One region of the Streptomyces sp. NPDC014727 genome, then DNA from elsewhere that is predicted to be linked to it. Evidence: riboswitches for the same ligand, from Rfam matches in the RefSeq annotation. Region 1 holds a riboswitch; each other region holds the start of a gene.
What was found. Region 1 has a riboswitch for thiamine pyrophosphate ahead of thiO (glycine oxidase ThiO). Riboswitches for the same ligand answer to the same signal wherever they lie in the genome.
Positions count from the first base shown of each region.

Region 2: linked by a shared signal. The riboswitch ahead of thiC (phosphomethylpyrimidine synthase ThiC) and the one ahead of thiO (glycine oxidase ThiO) in region 1 are both predicted to bind thiamine pyrophosphate.
Region 3: linked by a shared signal. The riboswitch ahead of ACF1B9_RS25720 (thiamine ABC transporter substrate binding subunit) and the one ahead of thiO (glycine oxidase ThiO) in region 1 are both predicted to bind thiamine pyrophosphate.

Region 1 is NZ_JBIBYR010000001.1:426,701-433,738, forward strand. Features, by position in the region: gene pknB (Stk1 family PASTA domain-containing Ser/Thr kinase) at 1-944, opposite strand, end outside; gene ACF1B9_RS01960 (thiazole synthase) at 1,107-1,901, opposite strand; gene thiS (sulfur carrier protein ThiS) at 1,904-2,164, opposite strand; gene thiO (glycine oxidase ThiO) at 2,161-3,342, opposite strand; TPP riboswitch at 3,340-3,453, opposite strand; gene ACF1B9_RS01975 (hypothetical protein) at 3,505-3,867, shown strand; gene ACF1B9_RS01980 (NAD(P)/FAD-dependent oxidoreductase) at 3,877-5,130, shown strand; gene ACF1B9_RS01985 (Rv2175c family DNA-binding protein) at 5,201-5,566, shown strand; gene thiE (thiamine phosphate synthase) at 5,670-6,323, shown strand; gene metF (methylenetetrahydrofolate reductase [NAD(P)H]) at 6,423-7,038, shown strand, end outside.
Region 2 is NZ_JBIBYR010000004.1:254,649-261,686, reverse strand. Features, by position in the region: gene ACF1B9_RS09585 (LacI family DNA-binding transcriptional regulator) at 1-341, shown strand, start outside; gene ACF1B9_RS09580 (metallophosphoesterase) at 515-1,573, shown strand; gene ACF1B9_RS09575 (hypothetical protein) at 1,756-2,580, shown strand; gene thiC (phosphomethylpyrimidine synthase ThiC) at 2,780-4,597, opposite strand; TPP riboswitch at 4,590-4,726, opposite strand; gene ACF1B9_RS09565 (YibE/F family protein) at 4,797-6,119, shown strand; gene ACF1B9_RS09560 (SsgA family sporulation/cell division regulator) at 6,200-6,637, opposite strand; gene ACF1B9_RS09555 (IclR family transcriptional regulator) at 6,739-7,038, opposite strand, start outside.
Region 3 is NZ_JBIBYR010000018.1:42,920-49,957, reverse strand. Features, by position in the region: gene pyrH (UMP kinase) at 1-239, shown strand, start outside; gene frr (ribosome recycling factor) at 418-975, shown strand; gene ACF1B9_RS25730 (phosphatidate cytidylyltransferase) at 975-2,060, shown strand; gene rlmN (23S rRNA (adenine(2503)-C(2))-methyltransferase RlmN) at 2,162-3,268, shown strand; TPP riboswitch at 3,310-3,426, shown strand; gene ACF1B9_RS25720 (thiamine ABC transporter substrate binding subunit) at 3,500-4,612, shown strand; gene ACF1B9_RS25715 (ABC transporter permease) at 4,768-6,390, shown strand; gene ACF1B9_RS25710 (ABC transporter ATP-binding protein) at 6,384-7,038, shown strand, end outside.

The DNA.
Region 1 (7,038 bases):
TGGTCGGCCGGGAGTAGCCGGGGGATCACGCTCGTGCGGTCCTCGGCGGCGTCGTGCGTCTCGGCGAGGGCCTGCGGCGGAACGGCGTCGAGCTGCGCGTCGGTGAGGCCGGAGCGGGCCTCACGGGTCTCGGCGAGCAATGCCACCGCGTCGAACGGGCGGACCTCGGGGTTGCGGGCGGTGGCGCTCGCCACCAGGTCGTCGAGCTCGACGGCCAGGCCCGCGACGGCGGCCGACGGGGCCGGGACGTCCGCGTTGAGGTGCTGGTAGATGACCTGGGCGGGGGTGTCACCGGCGTGCGGCTTGGATCCGGTCAGCATTTCGTACAGGACGACACCACAGGCGTACACATCGGTGCGGGTGTCCGCCGTGCCGTGCTCTATCTGCTCGGGGGCGAGGTAGGAAACCGTGCCCAGGACGGACCCGGTGGTGTTGGTGACGGCGCCCACGGCCCGGACGAGCCCGAAGTCGGCGACCTTGACCCGGCCGTCGTCCCCTATGAGGACGTTCTCCGGCTTCATGTCGCGGTGCACGAAGCCCGCCCGGTGCGCGGCGCCGAGGGCGGCGAGAACCGGTTCCAGGATGTCCAGTGCGGCCCTCGGCTGAAGGGCGCCGCGATCGCGCAGTACGTCGCGCAGGGTGCAGCCCGCGACGTACTCCATCGCGAGGTAGACGTACTGCCCCTGGGCGCCCTGGTCGAAGACCGCGACCACATTGGGGTGCGCCAGCCGGGCCACGGACTTGGCCTCACGGATGAAGCGCTCCACGAACGAGGCGTCGGTGGCGAGCGCCGGATGCATCACCTTGAGGGCGAGCACCCGGTCGAGCCGGGTGTCCACGGCCCGGTAGACCGTGGCCATGCCGCCCACGGCGATGCGGGCATCGACGCGGTAACGGCCGTCGAGCAATTGCCCGACAAGAGGGTCCTGGAGGGTCGTATCCACGCATGCGAGTCTACGAGCAGCCACGGACACGACCCACGGGCCGGGGCACAGCCGGGGCAGTACTGCAGCCGAGTCGTGACAGGGACATGCACCCCGAGGCGTCCTGGCCAGCCACGGTCGCGCCCCGCAGGGCCGCAAGGGGTCCCGGTGGCTCCCGGCGGATCAGAACGCCGGACGTTCCGGGTCCAGCACCGCGCGCCCCTCCACCGGTGACGAAGCCTCGGCGAAGTGCCGGCGCGGGATCCGGCCCGCGCGGTACGCCAGCCTCCCGCCCTCCACCGCGTGCCGCATCGCCGCGGCCATCAGCTCGGGTTCCTGGGCCCGGGTCACCGCGGACGCCAGCATCACCGCCGCGCACCCCAGCTCCATCGCGAGCGCCGCGTCCGACGCCGTTCCGGCGCCCGCGTCGAGAATCACCGGCACCCGGGCCTGCTCGACGATCAGCTGGAAGTTGTGCGGGTTGCGGATGCCGAGGCCGGAGCCGATGGGGGAGCCGAGCGGCATGACCGCCGCGCACCCCACGTCCTGGAGCCTGCGGGCCAGCACCGGGTCGTCATTGGTGTAGGGCAGCACGGTGAAGCCGTCGTCCACCAGGGTCTCCGCTGCGTCCAGCAGCTCGATCGGATCGGGCAGCAGGGTCCGCTCGTCGGCCACCACCTCCAGCTTGATCCAGTCGGTGCCGAGCGCCTCGCGGGCCAGCCGGGCGGTCAGCACGGCCTCGCCCGCGGTGAAGCAGCCCGCCGTGTTCGGCAGCACGCGGATGGAGAGCCGCCGGAGCACGGAGAGCACCGAACCCTGCACGGTCGGATCGAGGCGGCGCATCGCGACGGTGGTCAGTTCGGTACCGGAGGCGGTCAGCGACCGTTCCAGCACGTCGAGGCTGGGTGCCCCGCCGGTACCCATGATCAGCCGGGAGCCGAAGGCGGTGTCGCCGAGGGTGAAGAGGTCGTCGGACACCGTCAGCCTCCCTGGACCGCGGTCAGGACCTCGACGCGGTCCCCGTCACCGAGTACGGCGGCGGACCACTGGCCGCGCGGGACGACGGTCTCGTTGACGGCGGCCGCGACGCCGGAGTGCGCGGCGGTCAGGGCGGCGACGAGGGCGTCCAGGGTGGTGCCCGCGGCGAGCAGGCGGACCTCGCCGTTCACGGACACGGACAGGGGGGCGAGGCCGGGCTCGGGCGTGGAAGCGGCCACGGAGAGGGGCGTGGGCTCGGTCATGCGGGCTGCTCCTGACGTACGGGGGCGGCGGGCGAGAAACGGAACGGGGTGAAGGGGCGGGCCGGCTCGGGCAGCTCGCCGTCGGCCAGGAGCGCCGCCATGACGTCACCGGTGATGGGGGTGAGCAGCACCCCGTTGCGGTGGTGGCCGGTGGCGAGGTGGAGGCCGGGCAGGGCGGTGGGGCCGAGCAGCGGCGCGTTGTCGGGGGAGGCGGGGCGCAGACCGGCACGGGTCTCGGTGAGCGGCAGTTCGGTGATGCCCGGCACCAGTTCGTGGGCGTCCCGCAGCAGTTCGTAGACGCCGCCCGCGGTGACGGTGGTGTCCCAGCCCATCTCCTCGCTGGTGGCGCCGACGACCAGTTCGCCGTTCTCGCGCGGTACGAGATAGACATGGCTGCCCCGGACCACGGCCCGGACCGTCCGGGTGAGGAGGGGCGCGTACGCGGCGGGCACCGTCAGCCGCAGCACCTGCCCCTTCACCGGACGGATCGGCGGCACGACCTCGTCCGGCAGTCCCGGGAGCCTGCCGCTCAGGCTGCCCGCGGCGAGCACGACCTGGTCGGCGGTGAGTTCCGTGCCCCCGGCGAGGACGGCTCCGGCGGCCCGGTCGCGGACCACCGTCAGGCGCTCCACCCATCCGCGGTGGAAGACCACCCCGGCCCGCTCGCAGGCGGTCAGCAGAGCGGCGGCCAGTCGACGGGGGTCGATCTGGTGGTCGCCGTCGACCCGCAGACCGCCGCGGACGCCCGGCGCGAGCATCGGCTCCAGGCGGCGGCATTCGCGGCCGGTGAGCCACTCCGACTCCAGGCCGGAACGCTGCTGCAGGGCGTGCAGTTCCCGCAGATGGGCACGGTCGTCGGAGTCCAGCGCGACGGCCAGCGTGCCGCAGGCGCGGAAGCCGGTCTCCCGCCCGCTCGCCGCCTCCAGTTCGGCCGCGAAGTCGGGATAGCGGGCGGCCGAGGCGACATTGAGGCCCAGCAGCATCTGTTCGCCGTAGTGGAGTTCGGTGACGGCGGCCAGCATGCCGGCCGCCACCCGGGCGGCCCCGCCGCCCGGTTCGGGGTCGACGACCGCGGTGCGCAGTCCGCGTTGCGCGGCCCGCCAGGCGGTCACCAGACCGATGATCCCGCCCCCGATGACGAGGACATCGGATCCGTCTCCGTTCCGTGTAGAACGCATGGGCGTCCAGCCCCTCCCTTCGCCGGCATGACCCGGATCAGGTTCGTACGGTCGGAGGCCGCCGCAGCCTCCCTCTCAGCCCGGTGCGTCCGGGCTCCCGCGAGTGTTTTACGTTGGCCACCCTAAACCCCGCCCGCCGGACCCAGTAAGGGAGCAGCCACCGTGGCCCGTTCGCTCGACGGACTCGTCCTCTCGCCGGTCGCCGACCAGGCCCCGGGTCAGGTCGGTACCCGTACCCGCTTCACGTACCACGAGGAGAACGGCCGGATCTGGGCCGAGTACGCGGGCGGCGACGTGGTCCGCGGCCACCTTGTCGGCACGCGCGTCGACGACACCCTCGACTTCCGCTATGTCCAGCTGAAGCAGGACGGAACGACATCCTCCGGCCACTGTGTCTCCACTGTCGTCGACCTGGCGGACGGCAGGGTCCGGCTGGACGAGCGGTGGGAATGGGAGTCCCAGGACGGCAGCGGTAGGAGCACGGTGGAGGAACTCCCCTTTCCTGACGGTGCGTCAGGTGTTTAAGGTGTACGGGTGAGCGAGCAGCAGCAGTCGGAGCGGCCGGACCGGCGGGCGGGGCGACGTGTCGTCATCGTCGGCGCCGGCATGGCCGGAGTACAGACGGCGGTGGCCCTGCGGGAGCAGGGCTTCACCGGCCCCGTCACCCTGATCGGTGCCGAACCGCACCAGCCCTACGACCGGCCCCCGCTGTCCAAGGCGGTACTGCTGGGCGAGGCCGAGGGCTCCGCGTTCGATGTCGACTTCGAGGCATTGGACATCGATCTGCGGCTGGGGCGCGAAGTCACCGGTGTGCGGCCCGGGGCGCACGAGCTCGACACTCCGTCAGGGCCTGTTCCTTACGACGTCCTGGTGGTCGCGACCGGCGCCGAACCGATCATCCTGCCCGGTACCGAAGGCGTTCCCGGTGTCCATCTGCTGCGTACCCTCGACGACGCGGCACGACTGCGGCCCGTCCTCGACGAGCGGCACGGCGTCGTGGTCGTCGGAGCGGGCTGGATCGGCGCGGAGTTCGCCACCGCGGCCCGCGCCGCGGGCTGCGAGGTCACCGTCGTCGAGGCCGCCGACCGGCCGCTCGCCGGCGCGATGCCCGCCGAGGTGGCTGCCCCGATGGCCGCCTGGTACGCCGAGAGCGGCGCCGAACTCCTCACCGGGGCCCGGGTCGAGCGCATCGAACCCGGCCGCGTGATCCTCGCGGACGGCCGCGCGATCCCGGCCGGAGCGGTCGTCGTCGGCATCGGCGCACGGCCCTCCACCGCCTGGCTGGCCGGTTCCGGCATCGCCCTCGGCCCCGACGGATCGGTGACCGCCGACGATGCGCTGCGCACCTCGCTGCCCGATGTGTACGCGGTGGGCGACTGCGCCTCGTTCCCCTCCGCCCGATACGGCGAACGCCTTCTCGTCCACCACTGGGACAACGCCCTCCAGGGCCCCCGCACCGCCGCCGCCAACATCATCGCGGCAGGGGCCGAGGACGGTCCGGCGCCGCAGACCTACGACCCCGTGCCGTACTTCTGGTCCGAGCAGTTCGGCCGGTTCGTGCAGTACGCGGGCCACTGCGGGGCGGCCGACACCCTGCTGTGGCGCGGCGATCCGGCGGAGCCCTCCTGGTCGGTGTGCTGGCTGCGCGACGGCATCCTGGTCGCGGTCCTCGCCGTCGGGCGCCCCCGTGATCTGGCGCAGGGGCGCAGGCTCATCGAGGCGGGGGCGCGGCTCGATCCGGCACGGGTCGCGGACCCCTCCGTACCGCTGAAGTCGGCGACCCTCTGACGGCGTACCCGCACCCCCGTACGGTCGGCCCGGCTACCGACTGTCGGTCCGGGATGGCACGCTTGTCCCCGTGACCGAGATTGACGCAAAGATCGATGCTCTCGTCCCTGCCTGGCTCCACCTCCCCGACATCGCGGAAATGCTCGATGTCGAGGTGACGCGCGTGCGGCAGCTGGTCAAGGAGGGCCAGCTCATCGCCGTACGACGTGGTGAGAACCGGGCGCTGCAGGTGCCTGCCGCCTTCATCGCGGGCGACAAGGTCGTCAAGGGCCTCTCCGGCACCCTGACGCTGCTGCGGGACGACGGCTTCACCGACGAAGAGATGCTGGAGTGGCTCTTCACCCCCGACCCGACCCTGCCCGGCACCCCCGCCCAGGCGCTGAGCGAGAATCGCGGCACGGAGGTGAAGCGTCGCGCCCAGGCGCTCGCCGTCTGACCGCCGGCCGTAGGTGAGGTGCGGGCCCCGTGGTATGGCGCGGCCCGCACCCCGCACCGTTCCGATCAACCGCTCCACGACGCTCTCCAGGGGGAACCGCACCATGTCCACGCCTCGCGCGCTGCTGTCCGACGCCCGGCTGTATCTGTGCACGGACGCCCGCAAGCGGCAGGGCGACCTCCCCGCCTTCCTGGACGCCGTCCTCTCCAGTGGGGTGGACATCGTCCAGCTGCGCGACAAGGGCATGGAAGCGGCCGAGGAGCTCGAACACCTGGCCGTCCTCGCCGAGGCCTGCCGACGCCACGACAAGCTCCTCGCGGTGAACGACCGGGCCGATGTCGCCCACGCCATCGGCTCCGACGTGCTGCATCTCGGCCAGGGCGACCTGCCGGTGCCCGCCGCCCGCGCCGTCATCGGCGAGGAGGTGGTCATCGGCCGCTCCACCCACGCGGAGTCCGAGGTCGACGCGGCCGTCGCCGAGCCCGGTGTGGACTACTTCTGCACCGGCCCCTGCTGGCCCACGCCGACCAAGCCCGGCCGGCCCGCCCCCGGTCTGGACCTGGTGCGCTACGCCGCCTCGCTCGGCACGCGGCGCCCGTGGTTCGCCATCGGCGGGATCGACGCGGGAAATCTCGACGAGGTGCTGAACGCCGGAGCCCGCCGGGTGGTCGTCGTGCGGGCGATCACCGAGGCCGCCGACCCCACCGCCGCCACCGCGGAGCTCGCCGGGCGAATCCGGGCACGCGCTGGGGACTGATCCGGCCAGATGTCCGAGGAGTGGACAAACAACCAGTCAATTCGGACAATTAACGCTGGTCTGGTCCTGTGGTCGTCGCACTCTGGTTAACCTGCCCGTATGGCCCTTGGCACATCTTCCACCAGGACGGATCACGCGCGTACGGTGCGTGAGCTCCTTGCGACCGGCAAGACCTCGTATTCGTTCGAGTTCTGGGCGCCGAAGACCGAGAAGGGCGAGCGGAATCTCTGGAACGCGCTCCGCCGTGTGGAGGCGGTGGGGCCGAGCTTCGTCTCCGTGACCTACGGCGCCGGCGGCTCCACCCGGGCCGGAACGGTCAAGGCCACCCAGCAGATCGCCGCCGACTCCACCCTCACCCCGGTCGCGCACCTCACTGCGGTCAACCACTCCGTCGCCGAGCTGCGCAACATGATCGGGCAGTACGCCGATGCCGGAATCCGGAACATCCTCGCCGTGCGCGGGGACCCGCCGGGCGACCCGATGGGTGAGTGGGTCGAGCACCCGCAGGGTGTGCGGTACGCGGCCGATCTCGTCCGGCTCATCAAGGAATCCGGCGATTTCTGTGTGGGCGTCGCGGCATTTCCCGAGATGCATCCCCGCTCGACCGACTGGGACACCGACATCCGGCATTTCGTGGACAAGTGCCGCGCCGGTGCCGACTATGCCATCACTCAGATGTTCTTCAATCCGGAGGACTATTTGCGGATGCGTGACC
Region 2 (7,038 bases), on a different contig from region 1:
ACCGACCCGACGCCGTATACGGGCTTTTCGACCCCAACGGCACCGATCTCCTGGCTGCCGCCCGCAGATACGGCCTGCGCGTCCCCGAGGACCTCCTGCTGGTCTGCTGCAGCGAGTCCACGGTGTACGCGACGACCGAACCCCCCATCACCACCCTGTCGCTCAAGCCGCGCAGAATCGGCACGGCGGTCGTCCAGCTCCTGATCGACGCCATCGAAGGCGTCGATCACGACGGACCGGTGGAGCAGGTGATACCGACGGAGCTCATCGTCCGGACGTCCTCGCAACGCCGTCCACCCCGCACCACGGTCAGCGCGCCCCGCTCCCCCGCGGGGGACTGATCAGGCGATTTCGGACCAATCGGCCGGTGAACCTGACGTGCGCCCGGATTCACCACCCCTGGTGCGTCACAGAGCACGATTCGCATTCCTATGATGGGCGCACGACACCGCGGACCACCCCGACCAGCAGGGCCCGTCAGGTGTACGGCGGCGCGACGGTGGTGGAGGGGTCGATGACACAGGGGGCCGGTCAGGAACCCGTGGTGCGGACTGCGACGTTGCGTGACTTCCGCGTACCGCCCTATGCGCAGACCCCGGTGCCGCCTTCATCGCCGCACCCGGGCCACGCGGTCCCGGAAGACGAACTGCCTGAGGGGTACACCCCCACCGAGCGCGATCTCCCCGTGATCAACCGCGGTGACACCGTCCAGGTGCGGGCCGTCCCCGACCCCCGGCCCGTCCCGGAGCCGGGGCTCGGACCGCTGTACGTCGTCGGCGATGTCCACGGCTATCTGGACGAGCTCCACGCCGCCCTCGCCGAACAGGGCCTCATCGACACAGAGGGCAACTGGTCCGCGGGCAATGCCCGGCTCTGGTTCCTCGGTGACTTCACCGACCGCGGCCCCGACGGCATCGGCGTCATCGACCTGGTGATGCGTCTCTCCGCCGAGGCAGCGGCCGCCGGCGGCTACTGCAAGGCCCTGATGGGCAATCACGAACTGCTGCTCATCGGCGCCAAGCGGTTCGGCGACACCCCGGTGAACTCCGGTGCGGGCACCGCCACCTTCCAGGCCGCCTGGCTGCTCAACGGCGGCCAGAAGAACGACATGGAGCGGCTTCAGGATGTCCACCTCCAGTGGATGTCCCGGCTCGACGCGGTCGTCGAGGAGGACGGGCATCTGCTGATGCACTCCGACACGACGGCGTACCTCGACTACGGCACCAACATCGAGGACGTCAACGACACCGTGCACGCCATTCTCACGCGTAACGACGCCGACGAGTGCTGGGACCTGTTCCGGAAGCTCACCAAGCGGTTCGCCTTCCGCGACGAGGCGGGTCCGCAGGCCGTCCGGGAGCTGATGTCGGCCTATGGCGGACAGCGCATCGTCCATGGTCACAGTCCCATTCCGTACCTTCTCGGCGAGGTCGGCTCGGAGGACGGGGAGGACGGTTCCGGCCCCGTGGTCGAAGGGCCGCACGTCTACGCGGACGGCCTCGCCATCGCCATGGACGGCGGAGTGACCATGGCCGGAAAGCTACTGGTCGTCCAACTGCCCCTGCATGACTGACGTTCTTCCGGGAAGACGCTTCCACGACCTGACCACGCCGATCACTGGGCCTATTTCCGGAAACCCCCTGTCACCCCGTGCCGTGGGCGCTCTACCATCGGCGTATCAGTAGCAGGCTCTCCTCCGTTTCCGCCCAACTGCCCGGTCCGAGCGGGCACTCAGGCCCAACGGAGCATCGGGGGATGCACATGAAAAGCGCTCCGCACCTGCTGACCGAGGACCGCCCCGAGTACGAGCGGATCCTCGACGACGCACTGCGTCACGCACACGAACGACCGGATCTGGCCGCGGTCGGCGAGCGACTCAATGCCGTCCAGTTGCGCACCATGGCGCTGGACGCCACGGCGCTGATCACCGCCACGGCCGCCACCGAGTACGAGCACTATGTGAAGGCCCGGCAGGAGCTGCGTGGACCGGTCGAAGGAGCGGGCGAGGATTCGGGCGCCGGTCCCGGCACAGGCCGTCAGAACCGGTCGGGCGCCGGCGTAGGGGCTGTCATAACGGTCCTGGCGCCCGTGCTCGCCGGCACCGCCGCATTCATATTCCTGCTGGCCGGCTATCTGCTGAAACTGCTCAGCCCGCCGCCGTCCTTCGCCTCCACCATGGTCACCGCAGGCTGGTTCTTCGCGGCGGTGATGGCCGCCGCGATCCTCGCCGCCGCCGTCGGACTGCTCATCACCGCGCTGCGCAACGGCTCGACGTCGCAGCCCTCCGAGGACGCCGAGGACGAGCTGCCGGAGGATGTGGCACGCGCCCGGGAGGCATGGCGCCACGCGCTGCTGGAACGCGGCATCCTGCCGTTCCTCAGGGACGCGCTCGCCGACCCCGAGGCCGGCCGGGCATCGCGCACACCGCATCGCTCGGCGAACCGCATCCCGAAGATCGGCTACAGCAGACCGGACTTCACGAGCCCGGACGAGGGCCCGGCGGCAGGCCCACGCCCGACGTTCACCAGCCCGGACTTCACCAGCCCCGACTTCGGCGGGCCCGAGCACGAACCGGACTGACCGGGTCCGGTCGTATCGACGAACGCTGGTACGTCCCCTGCCACAGCGCGAGCCTGATGATCAGTCGGCTCCCGCGCCGCCTCGTTCGCCGGCTCTCCGACGCCACCGCGCCCCGGTCCCGCCGCGCACCCGGAGAGCGGCGGACGGGTGGCGAAAGTCCGTGAGAAGACCTTCGCCACCCCGGCGCCGTGCGACGGGCTCAGTCCGCGATCGGCAGATAGACGCGGTTGCCCGCCGCCGCGAATTCCCTGGACTTCTCCGCCATACCCTCGTCGATCTCCGCCTGGGAACCACCGCCGTGTTGACGACGGATGTCCTGGGAGATCTTCATCGAACAGAACTTCGGGCCGCACATCGAGCAGAAGTGCGCCGTCTTCGCAGGCTCGGCCGGCAGCGTCTCGTCATGGAACTCCCTTGCCGTGACCGGGTCGAGAGCCAGGTTGAACTGGTCCTCCCAGCGGAATTCGAAGCGTGCGTCGGAGAGCGCGTCGTCCCAGTCTTGCGCCCCCGGGTGCCCCTTGGCGAGGTCCGCCGCATGAGCCGCGATCTTGTACGTGATGACGCCGGTCTTCACATCGTCCCGATTGGGCAGGCCCAGGTGCTCCTTGGGCGTGACATAACAGAGCATCGCCGTGCCCCACCAGGCGATCATCGCCGCACCGATGCCCGAGGTGATGTGGTCGTACGCCGGAGCGACATCGGTGGTCAGCGGGCCGAGCGTGTAGAACGGCGCCTCCTCGCAGATCTCCTGCTGCAGGTCGATGTTCTCCTTGATCTTGTGCATCGGGACATGACCCGGCCCCTCGATCATGGTCTGCACGCCGAACCGCTTGGCGATCGTGTTCAGTTCACCGAGCGTGCGCAGTTCGGCGAACTGGGCCTCGTCGTTCGCATCGGCGATCGACCCGGGGCGCAGCCCGTCGCCCAGCGAGTACGTCACGTCGTACGTGGCGAGAATCTCGCAGAGCTCCTCGAAGTGCTCGTACAGGAACGACTCCTTGTGGTGCGCGAGGCACCACGCCGCCATGATCGAGCCGCCGCGGGAGACGATGCCGGTCTTGCGGCGGGCGGTCAGCGGAACGTACGGCAGGCGCACGCCGGCGTGAACCGTCATGTAGTCGACGCCCTGCTCGGCCTGCTCGATGACGGTGTCCTTGTAGATCTCCCAGGTCAGCTCCTCGGCCTTGCCGTCGACCTTTTCGAGGGCCTGGTAGAGGGGAACGGTGCCGATCGGCACAGGGGAGTTGCGCAGAACCCACTCACGGGTGGTGTGAATGTTGCGTCCGGTGGAAAGGTCCATGACCGTGTCGGCGCCCCAGCGCGTCGCCCATGTCATCTTCTCCACCTCCTCCTCGATGGAGGACGTCACCGCGGAGTTGCCGATGTTTGCATTGACCTTCACCAGGAACCGCTTGCCGATGATCATCGGCTCGGTCTCGGGATGGTTGACATTGGCCGGCAGCACGGCCCGGCACGCGGCGATCTCCTCGCGCACCACCTCGGGTTCGACGTCCTCCCGGATCGCCACGTACTCCATCTCCGGAGTGATCTCGCCCCGGCGGGCGTATGCGAGCTGGGTGACCGGCCGGCCGTCCCGGCTGCGGCGGGGCAGCCGCGGGCGGCCGGGGAAGACGGCGTCGAGGTTGCGCAGCCCTTCCCCGAGCTCTCGGCTTCGCTCGAGCAGGGGAGACCCCATTCGCGGCGAGGTGTGCTTGAGCCCGTCGTCCTCGGGGCGGGCCGGGCGACCCGGGTACTCCTCGGTGTCGCCGCGCGCGGTGATCCAGTTCTCCCGCAGCGGTGCGAGACCGCGACGGACATCGGTCTCGGTGGTGGGATCGGTGTACGGCCCCGACGTGTCGTACAGCGTCACGTCCTTGCCGTTGGTGAGGTGCACCTGACGGACCGGCACCCGGAGGTCCGGGCGTGAGCCCTGGACGTACCCCTTGTGCCAGCCGATGGACTTCCCGGCCTCGTCGCTCTGGTTCGAGGCAGGCGTGCGTGCGTCCGATGTGGTCATGAGACCTACTCCCTACGCCGGCATTACCCGGTAACAGGTTCGGCGGTCGGCGCAGCAGCCTGTCCCGTACAGATGTACGGATATCAGCGCCCTCTCAGCCCGGTGCTCCGAGCTCCCGCGTGTGCAAAGGTCCCCCCACGCTAGCGCCCCGTCCGGCGGAATGAACAGAGGGCCCTTTTCTTCTTGCGATGATCGGCCGGTGACGTCCCCCCAGAACGACCCCGACCCGCAGGGCCCTCAGCATGGCCATTCACACGGCCACGGCCCCGCAGCGCCCGTCTCCAAGCATCTGCGCAAGGTCATCGCCGCCGTACTGATCCCGTTCGCCACCGCGGTCGTCGTCGGCTTGGTGGCGCTCTGGCCGGGAGGTGCGCCCCCGCACGAGCGGACCGGTGTCGGTTTCGACCAGCAGACCCAGCAGGCCAAGGTGGTGAAGATCGACAAGGTGGACTGCAAGGAAGTGAACGCTGCCCAGATGCCCACCAGTGGCGACACCACGACGCCGCTGGGGAACGGGGCGGGGCTGTGCGAGAAAGCCACCGTCGAAGTGACGACCGGCCATGACGAGGGCCGGACCTTCCTCGAGATCGTCCAGCCCGACGCACCACGTCAGTTGCGCGAGGGACAGGGCGTGGTCGTGGCGTACGCCCCCGACGCCCCCCATGATCTGCAGTACTCGGTGACGGATGTGAACCGGAAGTTCCCGATGACGCTGCTGGCCGGGGTCTTCGCCCTGGTGGTGGTCGCGGTGGGCAGGATGCGTGGCGTGATGGCGCTGGTCGCGCTCGCGGTGTCGTTCGCCGTGCTGACGCTGTTCATCCTCCCGGCCGTCCTACAGGGCTCGAATCCACTGCTCGTCGCAGTGATCGGGGCCAGTGCGATCATGCTGATCGCGCTCTACATGTGCCACGGCCTGACCGCCCGCACCTCGGTCGCCGTCATCGGCACCCTGATCTCCCTGCTGCTGATCGGGCTGCTCGGATCACTCTTCATCGGCTGGGCCGGCCTGACCGGCAACACCGATGACAGCACCGGCCTCATCCACGGCCTGTACCCGCACATCGACATGAGCGGTCTACTGCTGGCCGGTGTGATCATCGGCTCGCTCGGGGTGCTCGACGATGTGACGGTCACCCAGACATCTGCGGTCTGGGAGCTGCACCAGGCGAACCCGACGATGGGTGCGCGGGGTCTCTACCGGGCAGGGATCAGGATCGGGCGCGATCACATCGCCTCGGTCGTCAATACGCTGGTGCTGGCCTACGCGGGCGCGGCGCTGCCGCTGCTGCTGCTGTTCTCGATCGCCCGGAGCAGCGTAGGGACGGTGGCCAACAGCGAACTGGTGGCGGAGGAGATCGTGCGAACGCTGGTCGGCTCGATCGGACTGGTCGCCTCGGTACCGGTGACGACCGTGCTCGCCGCGCTGGTCGTCTCCGCGGACCGCACGGGGCTCGGCGCGGAAGCCGTAGCTCCAGCACCCGTACGGACCGGGAAGGGCCGCCGTCGAAGGGCGAGGGCTTGAACGCCTCCACACGGAGAGCGATTCACCCATTCGGCGGATATCGTGTTCGACCGGCGGGCCGACCTGCGGCGCCGCGCTCGTCAGCCGGCGTTCTGTTCCTCCGTGAGGATCCGGCCCAGGGCCTCTTCCAGATTGCCCTCGAAGTCACCCAACGTGCACTCCTGCCCGAGCGGCACGAGTTTGTCGGTGCGGTCGAGAAAGGCCACGAGCGGTGCCGTACCGGCCCTGAAGAGGGCGCGATCCGTGCCCACCTGGAGACGGATGTGTACATCGGACAACCCCTCGGGCTCCGTGGGCCCGATGTGCACATCGCCGTCCCCACTGGGGCTGTTGAGGCCGTCGAGCAGCAGCTCACGGCCGAATGCCCAGGTGACGGGGGCGTCGCCGGGCAGATGGAAGGTCATCCGGATCGCATATGGATCGCAGACTTCGTATCGGAGCTCCACCGGGATCCGAAAAGAGAGCTCCTCGGAAACGAGGAAGCTCATCATGACCTCAGCTTGAACCGACTCGCGCATCGTTCAACCCCGCAGTAGATGAATCTGGCCAGGAATGATCCCCCGTGGCCCTATTGACGCCATCGTGGTGCACGCGATAGCAGATCACAAGGAGTGATTTTTCAGATACTGATAGAGAACACGAACGAGCGCAAGAGGCTGGCCACTTCGCAACGTAGTTGTTCGACTGCGGGGAGCAATCGGTCTTCCTGCTCCAGGGGTACGGAAATAGCCATCGCTGCAGCAGTGAAACCGGCGGCGATCGGGATGGCCGCACAGACCGTCCCCAGGGCGTACTCCTGTCGTTCGATGACAGGTTCCATGCGTTCCAACGACCGCAATCTCTCCAGAAGCGCCGCGCGGTCCCGCACCGAATAGCGGGTCAGCGGACGTACGGGGTGCCGGTCCAGATGATCCTCGCG
Region 3 (7,038 bases), on a different contig from region 1:
ACGGGGTCTACGACTCCGACCCGAAGACCAACCCCGACGCGGTGAAGTTCGACGCGCTCGAGTACAGCGAGGTGCTCGCCCGCGATCTCAAGATCGCCGACGCCACCGCCATCACGCTCTGCCGCGACAACCAGCTGCCGATCCTCGTCTTCGAGCTGACCGCGACGGGCAATATCGCCCGTGCGGTCAAGGGTGAGAAGATCGGCACGCTCGTGAGTGACCAGGGCACCCGGACCTGAGAACCGGGGGACCTTCTCGGGAAGCGACGGGAGGGTCCGGGGCCTGCCGGGAACACCCCGGTACAGGTCCCGAAGGATGGACAACGGCCTGCCGGTCGGACACCGTGCAGGTGAGGACGCGACGCAGGACCCGCCGGGCCCGAGCAGCCGGGCCCACTCAGACACGCAGGAGCACGTGGTGATCGAAGAAACCCTCCTTGAGGCCGAGGAGAAGATGGAGAAGGCCGTCGTCGTCGCGAAGGAGGACTTCGCCGCGATCCGTACCGGCCGTGCGCACCCGGCGATGTTCAACAAGATCGTCGCCGACTACTACGGCGCGCTGACCCCGATCAACCAGCTCGCCTCGTTCTCGGTGCCCGAGCCGCGCATGGCCGTCGTGACGCCGTTCGACAAGAGCGCGCTGCGCAACATCGAGCAGGCCATCCGTGACTCGGACCTGGGCGTCAACCCGAGCAACGACGGCAATATCATCCGGGTCACCTTCCCGGACCTTACCGAGGAGCGTCGTCGCGACTACATCAAGGTCGCGAAGTCGAAGGCCGAGGACTCGAAGATCTCCATCCGGGCCGTGCGCCGCAAGGCCAAGGAGACCCTCGACAAGCTGGTCAAGGACAAGGAGTCCGGCGAGGACGAGGTGCGTCGCGCGGAGAAGGAGCTCGACGACACCACCGCGAAGTACGTCGCACAGGTCGACGAGCTGCTCAAGCACAAGGAAGCCGAGCTGCTCGAAGTCTGATGAACGACTCTTCCCGGGGCGCCCCACAGGGAGCCGGCCGCTGGGGTGCGCCCGAGATGCAGGCCGCCCCGGCGGGTCCTGCATACGATGTGCATGACGCCCAGCAGACTCGGCCCATGCCCATCGTGCCGGACGTCCCCGACGCAGGTAGAGACGCTGACGACCCTGATGACCGGGGCCAGGGGGCCGCACGCCGGAGCGGTGGCCCCCTGTTCCGTGACGAGAAGCCGCAGGAGCCCATGCCCACCGCGCCACCGCCCCCGCAGAAGAAACGTGCGGGCCGTGATCTGCGAGCCGCCATAGGCGTCGGTGTGGGGCTCGGTGCCATCATCGTCGCCTCGCTGTTCATCGTGAAGGCCGTCTTCGTCGGTGTGATCGCCGTCGCCGTCGTCGTGGGGCTCTGGGAGCTCACCTCACGGCTGGAGGAGCGCAAGGGCATCAAGGCGCCGCTCGTTCCGCTTGCGGTCGGTGGCGCGGCGATGGTGGTGGCCGGATACGGCCGGGGCGCCGAGGGTGCCTGGGTGGCGATGGCGCTGACCGCGCTCGCGGTGCTCGTCTGGCGGATGACCGAGCCGCCGGAGGGCTACCTCAAGGACGTCACGGCCGGTGTGTTCGCCGCGTTCTACGTGCCGTTCCTGGCGACCTTCGTCGCGATGCTCCTGACCGCGGACGACGGGCCGCAGCGGGTGCTCACCTTCCTGCTGCTGACCGTGGTCAGCGACACGGGCGCGTACGCCGTCGGCTGGCGCTTCGGGAAGCACAAGCTCGCGCCGCGCATCAGCCCCGGAAAGACCCGCGAGGGGCTGTTCGGGGCCATCGCCTTCGCGATGGTCGCCGGGGCGCTGTGCATGCAGTTCCTGATCGACGGCGGTTCCTGGTGGCAGGGACTGCTGCTGGGGCTCGCGGTCGCGGTCAGCGCCACCCTCGGTGACCTGGGCGAGTCGATGATCAAGCGGGACCTCGGCATCAAGGACATGGGCACGCTGCTGCCGGGGCACGGCGGCATCATGGACCGGCTGGACTCGCTGCTGCCGACCGCCCCGGTGGTCTGGCTGCTGCTGGTGCTGTTCGTGGGTTCCGGCTGATCTGCGAGATCCACCGTCCTGACCTGGGCATTCACACGTGAGGGTCCGTCGTCCACAGGGCGGCGGGCCCTCATCGTCGCGTCTGCGACACTGGATGGACCATGCCTAAGCCCGGAGAACTCACTTTCGTCGCGCCCCGCGGAGCCAAGAAGCCGCCGCGGCACCTCGCCGACCTCACGCCCGCCGAGCGCAAGGAAGCGGTCGCCGCGATCGGCGAGAAGCCGTTCCGCGCCCAGCAGCTCTCGCAGCACTACTTCGCGCGGTACGCGCACGACCCGGCCGAGTGGACCAACATCCCGGCCGGTTCGCGGGACAAGCTCGCCGAGGCGATGTTCCCCGACCTGATGTCCGTGGTCCGCCACATCAGCTGTGACGACGACACCACCCGTAAGACGCTGTGGAAGCTGCACGACGGGACGCTCGTCGAGTCCGTCCTGATGCGCTACCCGGAGCGGGTGACGATGTGCATCTCGTCCCAGGCGGGATGCGGGATGAACTGCCCGTTCTGCGCGACGGGACAGGCCGGTCTCGACCGCAATCTGTCGACCGCCGAGATCGTTCACCAGATCGTGGACGGCATGCGGGCCCTGCGCGACGGGGAGGTCCCCGGAGGCGCGGCACGGCTCTCCAACATCGTCTTCATGGGCATGGGCGAGCCGCTCGCCAACTACAACCGGGTGGTCGGCGCGATCCGTCGGCTGACCGACCCGGAGCCGGACGGCCTGGGGCTCTCGCAGCGCGGGATCACCGTCTCCACCGTGGGTCTGGTGCCTGCGATGCTGCGCTTCGCCGACGAGGGTTTCAAGTGCCGTCTCGCCGTGTCCCTGCACGCGCCGGACGACGAACTGCGCGACACGCTCGTCCCCGTGAACACGCGGTGGAAGGTGCGCGAGGTGCTGGACGCGGCGTGGGAGTACGCGGAGAAGTCCGGCCGCCGCGTTTCCATCGAGTATGCGTTGATCCGGGACATCAACGACCAGGCGTGGCGCGGTGATCTGCTCGGCCGGCTTCTCAAGGGCAAGCGGGTGCACGTCAATCTGATCCCGCTGAACCCGACGCCGGGCTCCAAGTGGACCGCCTCGCGGCCCGAGGACGAGAAGGCCTTCGTCGAGGCGATCGCGGCCCACGGGGTGCCGGTGACGGTGCGGGACACCCGCGGCCAGGAGATCGACGGAGCCTGTGGACAGCTGGCGGCGGCCGAGCGCTGAGGCCTGGACGGCCCGTGTAACCTGGGCCTGAAATCAACTTCATATTCCGACAGGGGAGCGCCACAGCGCTGAGAGTGCGGCACCGAGGACAGGTCGTCCGCAGACCCTCTGAACCTCGCCCGGGTCATTCCGGGTAGGAAGTTCGGTCATCAACTCATGCTGTTGCGCCCTGCCCGCATTGCGCGGGCGGGGCCGCGTCTCTTCCTGGCCAAAACCCAGGAGGAATCCACAATGAGCACGACACGCAGAACCAAGCAGCTCGCGGCGACCGCTGCCGCTGCCGCGCTCGGCGTCACGGCGCTGGCCGGATGCGGGAGTTCCGACAAGTCCGCCTCCGGTTCCGGGGGCACGAAGGGCTCCGGCTCGAAGACCGTGACGCTCGTCAGCCATGACTCCTTCAATGCCTCCCCGGACGTGCTGAAGGAGTTCACCAAGGAGACCGGCTACACCGTCAAGGTGCTGAAGAGCGGCGACGCCGGTGTCGCGCTCAACCAGGAGATCCTGACCAAGGGTTCCCCGCGCGGCGATGTGTTCTTCGGCGTCGACAACACCCTGCTCTCGCGTGCCCTGGACAGCGGGCTCTTCACGCCGTACGAGGCGAAGGGCATCGACCGGGTGGCGGCCGACACGCGGCTGGACGGCGCCGAGCACCGGGTCACCCCGATCGACACCGGCGACATCTGCGTCAACTACGACAAGAAGTACTTCGCCGACAAGAAGCTGGCACCGCCGCGGTCCTTCGACGACCTGGCGAAGCCTGCCTACAAGAACCTCCTCGTCACCGAGAACGCCGCGACCTCCTCGCCCGGCCTCGGCTTCCTCCTCGGCACCGTCGCCACTTACGGCGACAAGGGCTACCAGGACTACTGGAAGAAGCTGAAGAGCAACGGCGTCAAGGTCGTCGACGGCTGGGAGCAGGCCTACAACGAGGAGTTCTCCGGCTCCGCGGGCGGCCGGAAGGCCAAGGCCGACCGGCCGCTGGTCGTCTCGTACGCCTCCAGCCCGCCCGTCGAGGTGCTCTACGCGAAGCCGCAGCCGGCCGAGGCCCCCACAGGCGTCGCCACCGGGACCTGCTTCCGTCAGATCGAGTTCGCCGGTCTGCTGAACGGTGCGAAGAACGAGGCGGGCGGCAAGGCCCTGCTGGACTTCCTGATCAGCAAGCGGTTCCAGGAGGACATGCCGCTCAACATGTTCGTGAACCCGGTCACCGAGGGTGCGAAACTGCCTGAGCTCTTCACGAAGTTCGGCGCGACGGTCGACAGGCCGACGACTGTCGCCCCTGATCGGATCTCCAAGAACCGTGAGCAGTGGGTCCAGTCGTGGTCCTCGCTCGTAGTGAAGTAGCGAAGACTCCCGTACGCGGATCGGACGCGGGCGGGAAGGGCGCGCCCGAGGAGGACGAGCAGCGGACGCGTGGCGAGCAGCCGCGCGGCCGCTTCGGGCGCGTGGACCCGGTGCGCGCGAAGGCGTGGCGCGGGAGCGCGGTGCGGCTCGGCCTGATGGCCGTGCCCGTCGCGTTCTTCGCGCTGTTCTTCGCCTACCCCGTCACCGCCATCGTCGGCCGCGGGCTGAAGGTCGACGGCGTCTGGCAGTTCGGCCGGATCGGCGAGGTGCTGACCCGGCCGGACATTCGTGACGTCCTCTGGTTCACCACCTGGCAGGCGCTCGCCTCGACCGCGCTGACCCTGCTGATCGCACTGCCCGGCGCCTATGTCTTTGCCCGTCTCGACTTCCCCGGCAAACAACTGCTGCGGGCGGTCGTCACCGTTCCGTTCGTCCTGCCCACCGTCGTCGTCGGGACGGCCTTCCTGGCGCTGCTGGGACGCGGCGGGCTCCTCGACCAGCTCTGGGGCGTACGGCTCGACACCACGGTCTGGGCGATTCTGCTCGCCCATGTCTTCTTCAACTACGCCGTGGTCGTACGGACCGTGGGCGGGCTGTGGTCACAGCTCGACCCGCGGCAGGAGGAGGCCGCCCGGGTGCTGGGCGCCGGACGGTTCGCCGCCTGGCGGCGGGTCACCCTGCCCGCCCTGGCACCCGCCGTGGCCGCCGCCGCGCTGATGGTCTTCCTCTTCACCTTCACCTCCTTCGGGGTCGTGCAGATCCTCGGCGGTCCGGGGTACGCCACGCTGGAGGTGGAGATCTACCGGCAGACCGCCCAACTGCTCGCCCTGCCGACGGCCGCCGTACTGACACTGGTGCAGTTCGCCGCCGTCGGAGCGATCCTGGCCGTGCACGCGTGGACCGTACGGCGCAGGGAGACCGCGCTGAAGCTGGTCGACCCGGCACAGACCGCCCGCAGGCCGCGCGGCGCCGGGCAGTGGTCGCTCCTCGGCGGGGTGCTGCTGACCGTGCTGCTGCTGATACTGCTGCCGCTCGGGGTACTGGTGGAACGCTCGCTCGATACTCCCGGGGGCCATGGCCTGGACTTCTACCGTGCCCTGCAGTCCGTGGACGCGGGCGGCGGTACGTTCCTGGTCGCACCGCTCGAAGCGATCTGGAACTCGACTCAGTACGCACTGGTCGCGACGGTCATCGCGCTGCTCATCGGCGGGCTCGCCGCCGCGGCGCTGACCCGGCGCGCCGGGCGGCTCGTCCGCGGCTTCGACGCGTTGCTGATGCTGCCGCTCGGGGTCTCCGCGGTCACTGTGGGCTTCGGCTTTCTGATCACGCTGGACAAGCCGCCGCTGGACCTGCGGACTTCATGGATCCTGGTGCCACTGGCCCAGGCGCTGGTCGGTGTGCCCTTCGTCGTACGGACGATGCTGCCGGTCCTGCGGGCGGTGGACGGCCGGCTGCGGGAGGCGGCGGCGGTGCTCGGGGCGTCCCCGCTGCGGGCCTGGCGGGAGGTCGATCTGCCCTTGGTGCGGCGGGCGTTGCTGGTCGCGGCCGGCTTCGCGTTCGCCGTGTCGCTCGGTGAGTTCGGCGCGACGGTGTTCATCGCGCGGCCCGACCGCCCGACGCTGCCGGTCGCCGTGGCCCGCCTGCTGGGGCGGGCCGGAGAGCTCAACTACGGCCAGGCGATGGCGCTGAGCACCATTCTGATGGTGGTCTGCGCCGTCTCGCTGCTGCTGCTCGAACGTATCCGTACCAACCGATCCGGGGAGTTCCAGGGATGCTGACACTGGAATCGGCCACGGTTCGCTTCGGTGAGCGGGCGGCACTCGACAGGGTGGACCTCGACGTCGCCGAGCACGAGATCGTCTGTGTGCTGGGGCCGAGCGGCAGCGGCAAGTCGACCCTGCTGCGGGTGGTCGCCGGGCTGCGTCCGCCGGACGGCGGCCGGGTGCTGCTGGACGGCGCGGACCAGGCCGGGGTGCCGGTGCACCGGCGTGGTCTCGGCCTGATGTTCCAGGACCACCAGCTGTTCCCGCACCGGGACGTCGGTGCGAATGTCGCCTTCGGGCTGCGGATGCGCGGGGTGTCGCGGCGGGACCGGGAGCTCAGGGTCGCGGAACTCCTCGGCCTGGTGGGCCTGCCCGGCGCGGAACGCCGGGCCGTCGCCGCGCTGTCCGGCGGTGAGCAGCAGCGAGTGGCCCTCGCGCGGGCCCTCGCCCCGCGACCGAAACTGCTGATGCTGGACGAGCCGCTCGGCCAGCTCGACCGCGGCCTGCGCGAGCGGCTCGTCGTCGAACTGCGGACGCTCTTCGGGCGGTTGGGCACGACGGTGCTCGCCGTCACCCATGACCAGGGCGAGGCGTTCGCCCTGGCCGACCGGGTGGTGGTGATGCGCGATGGGCGGATCGCGCAGGTGGGCACCCCGCTGGAGG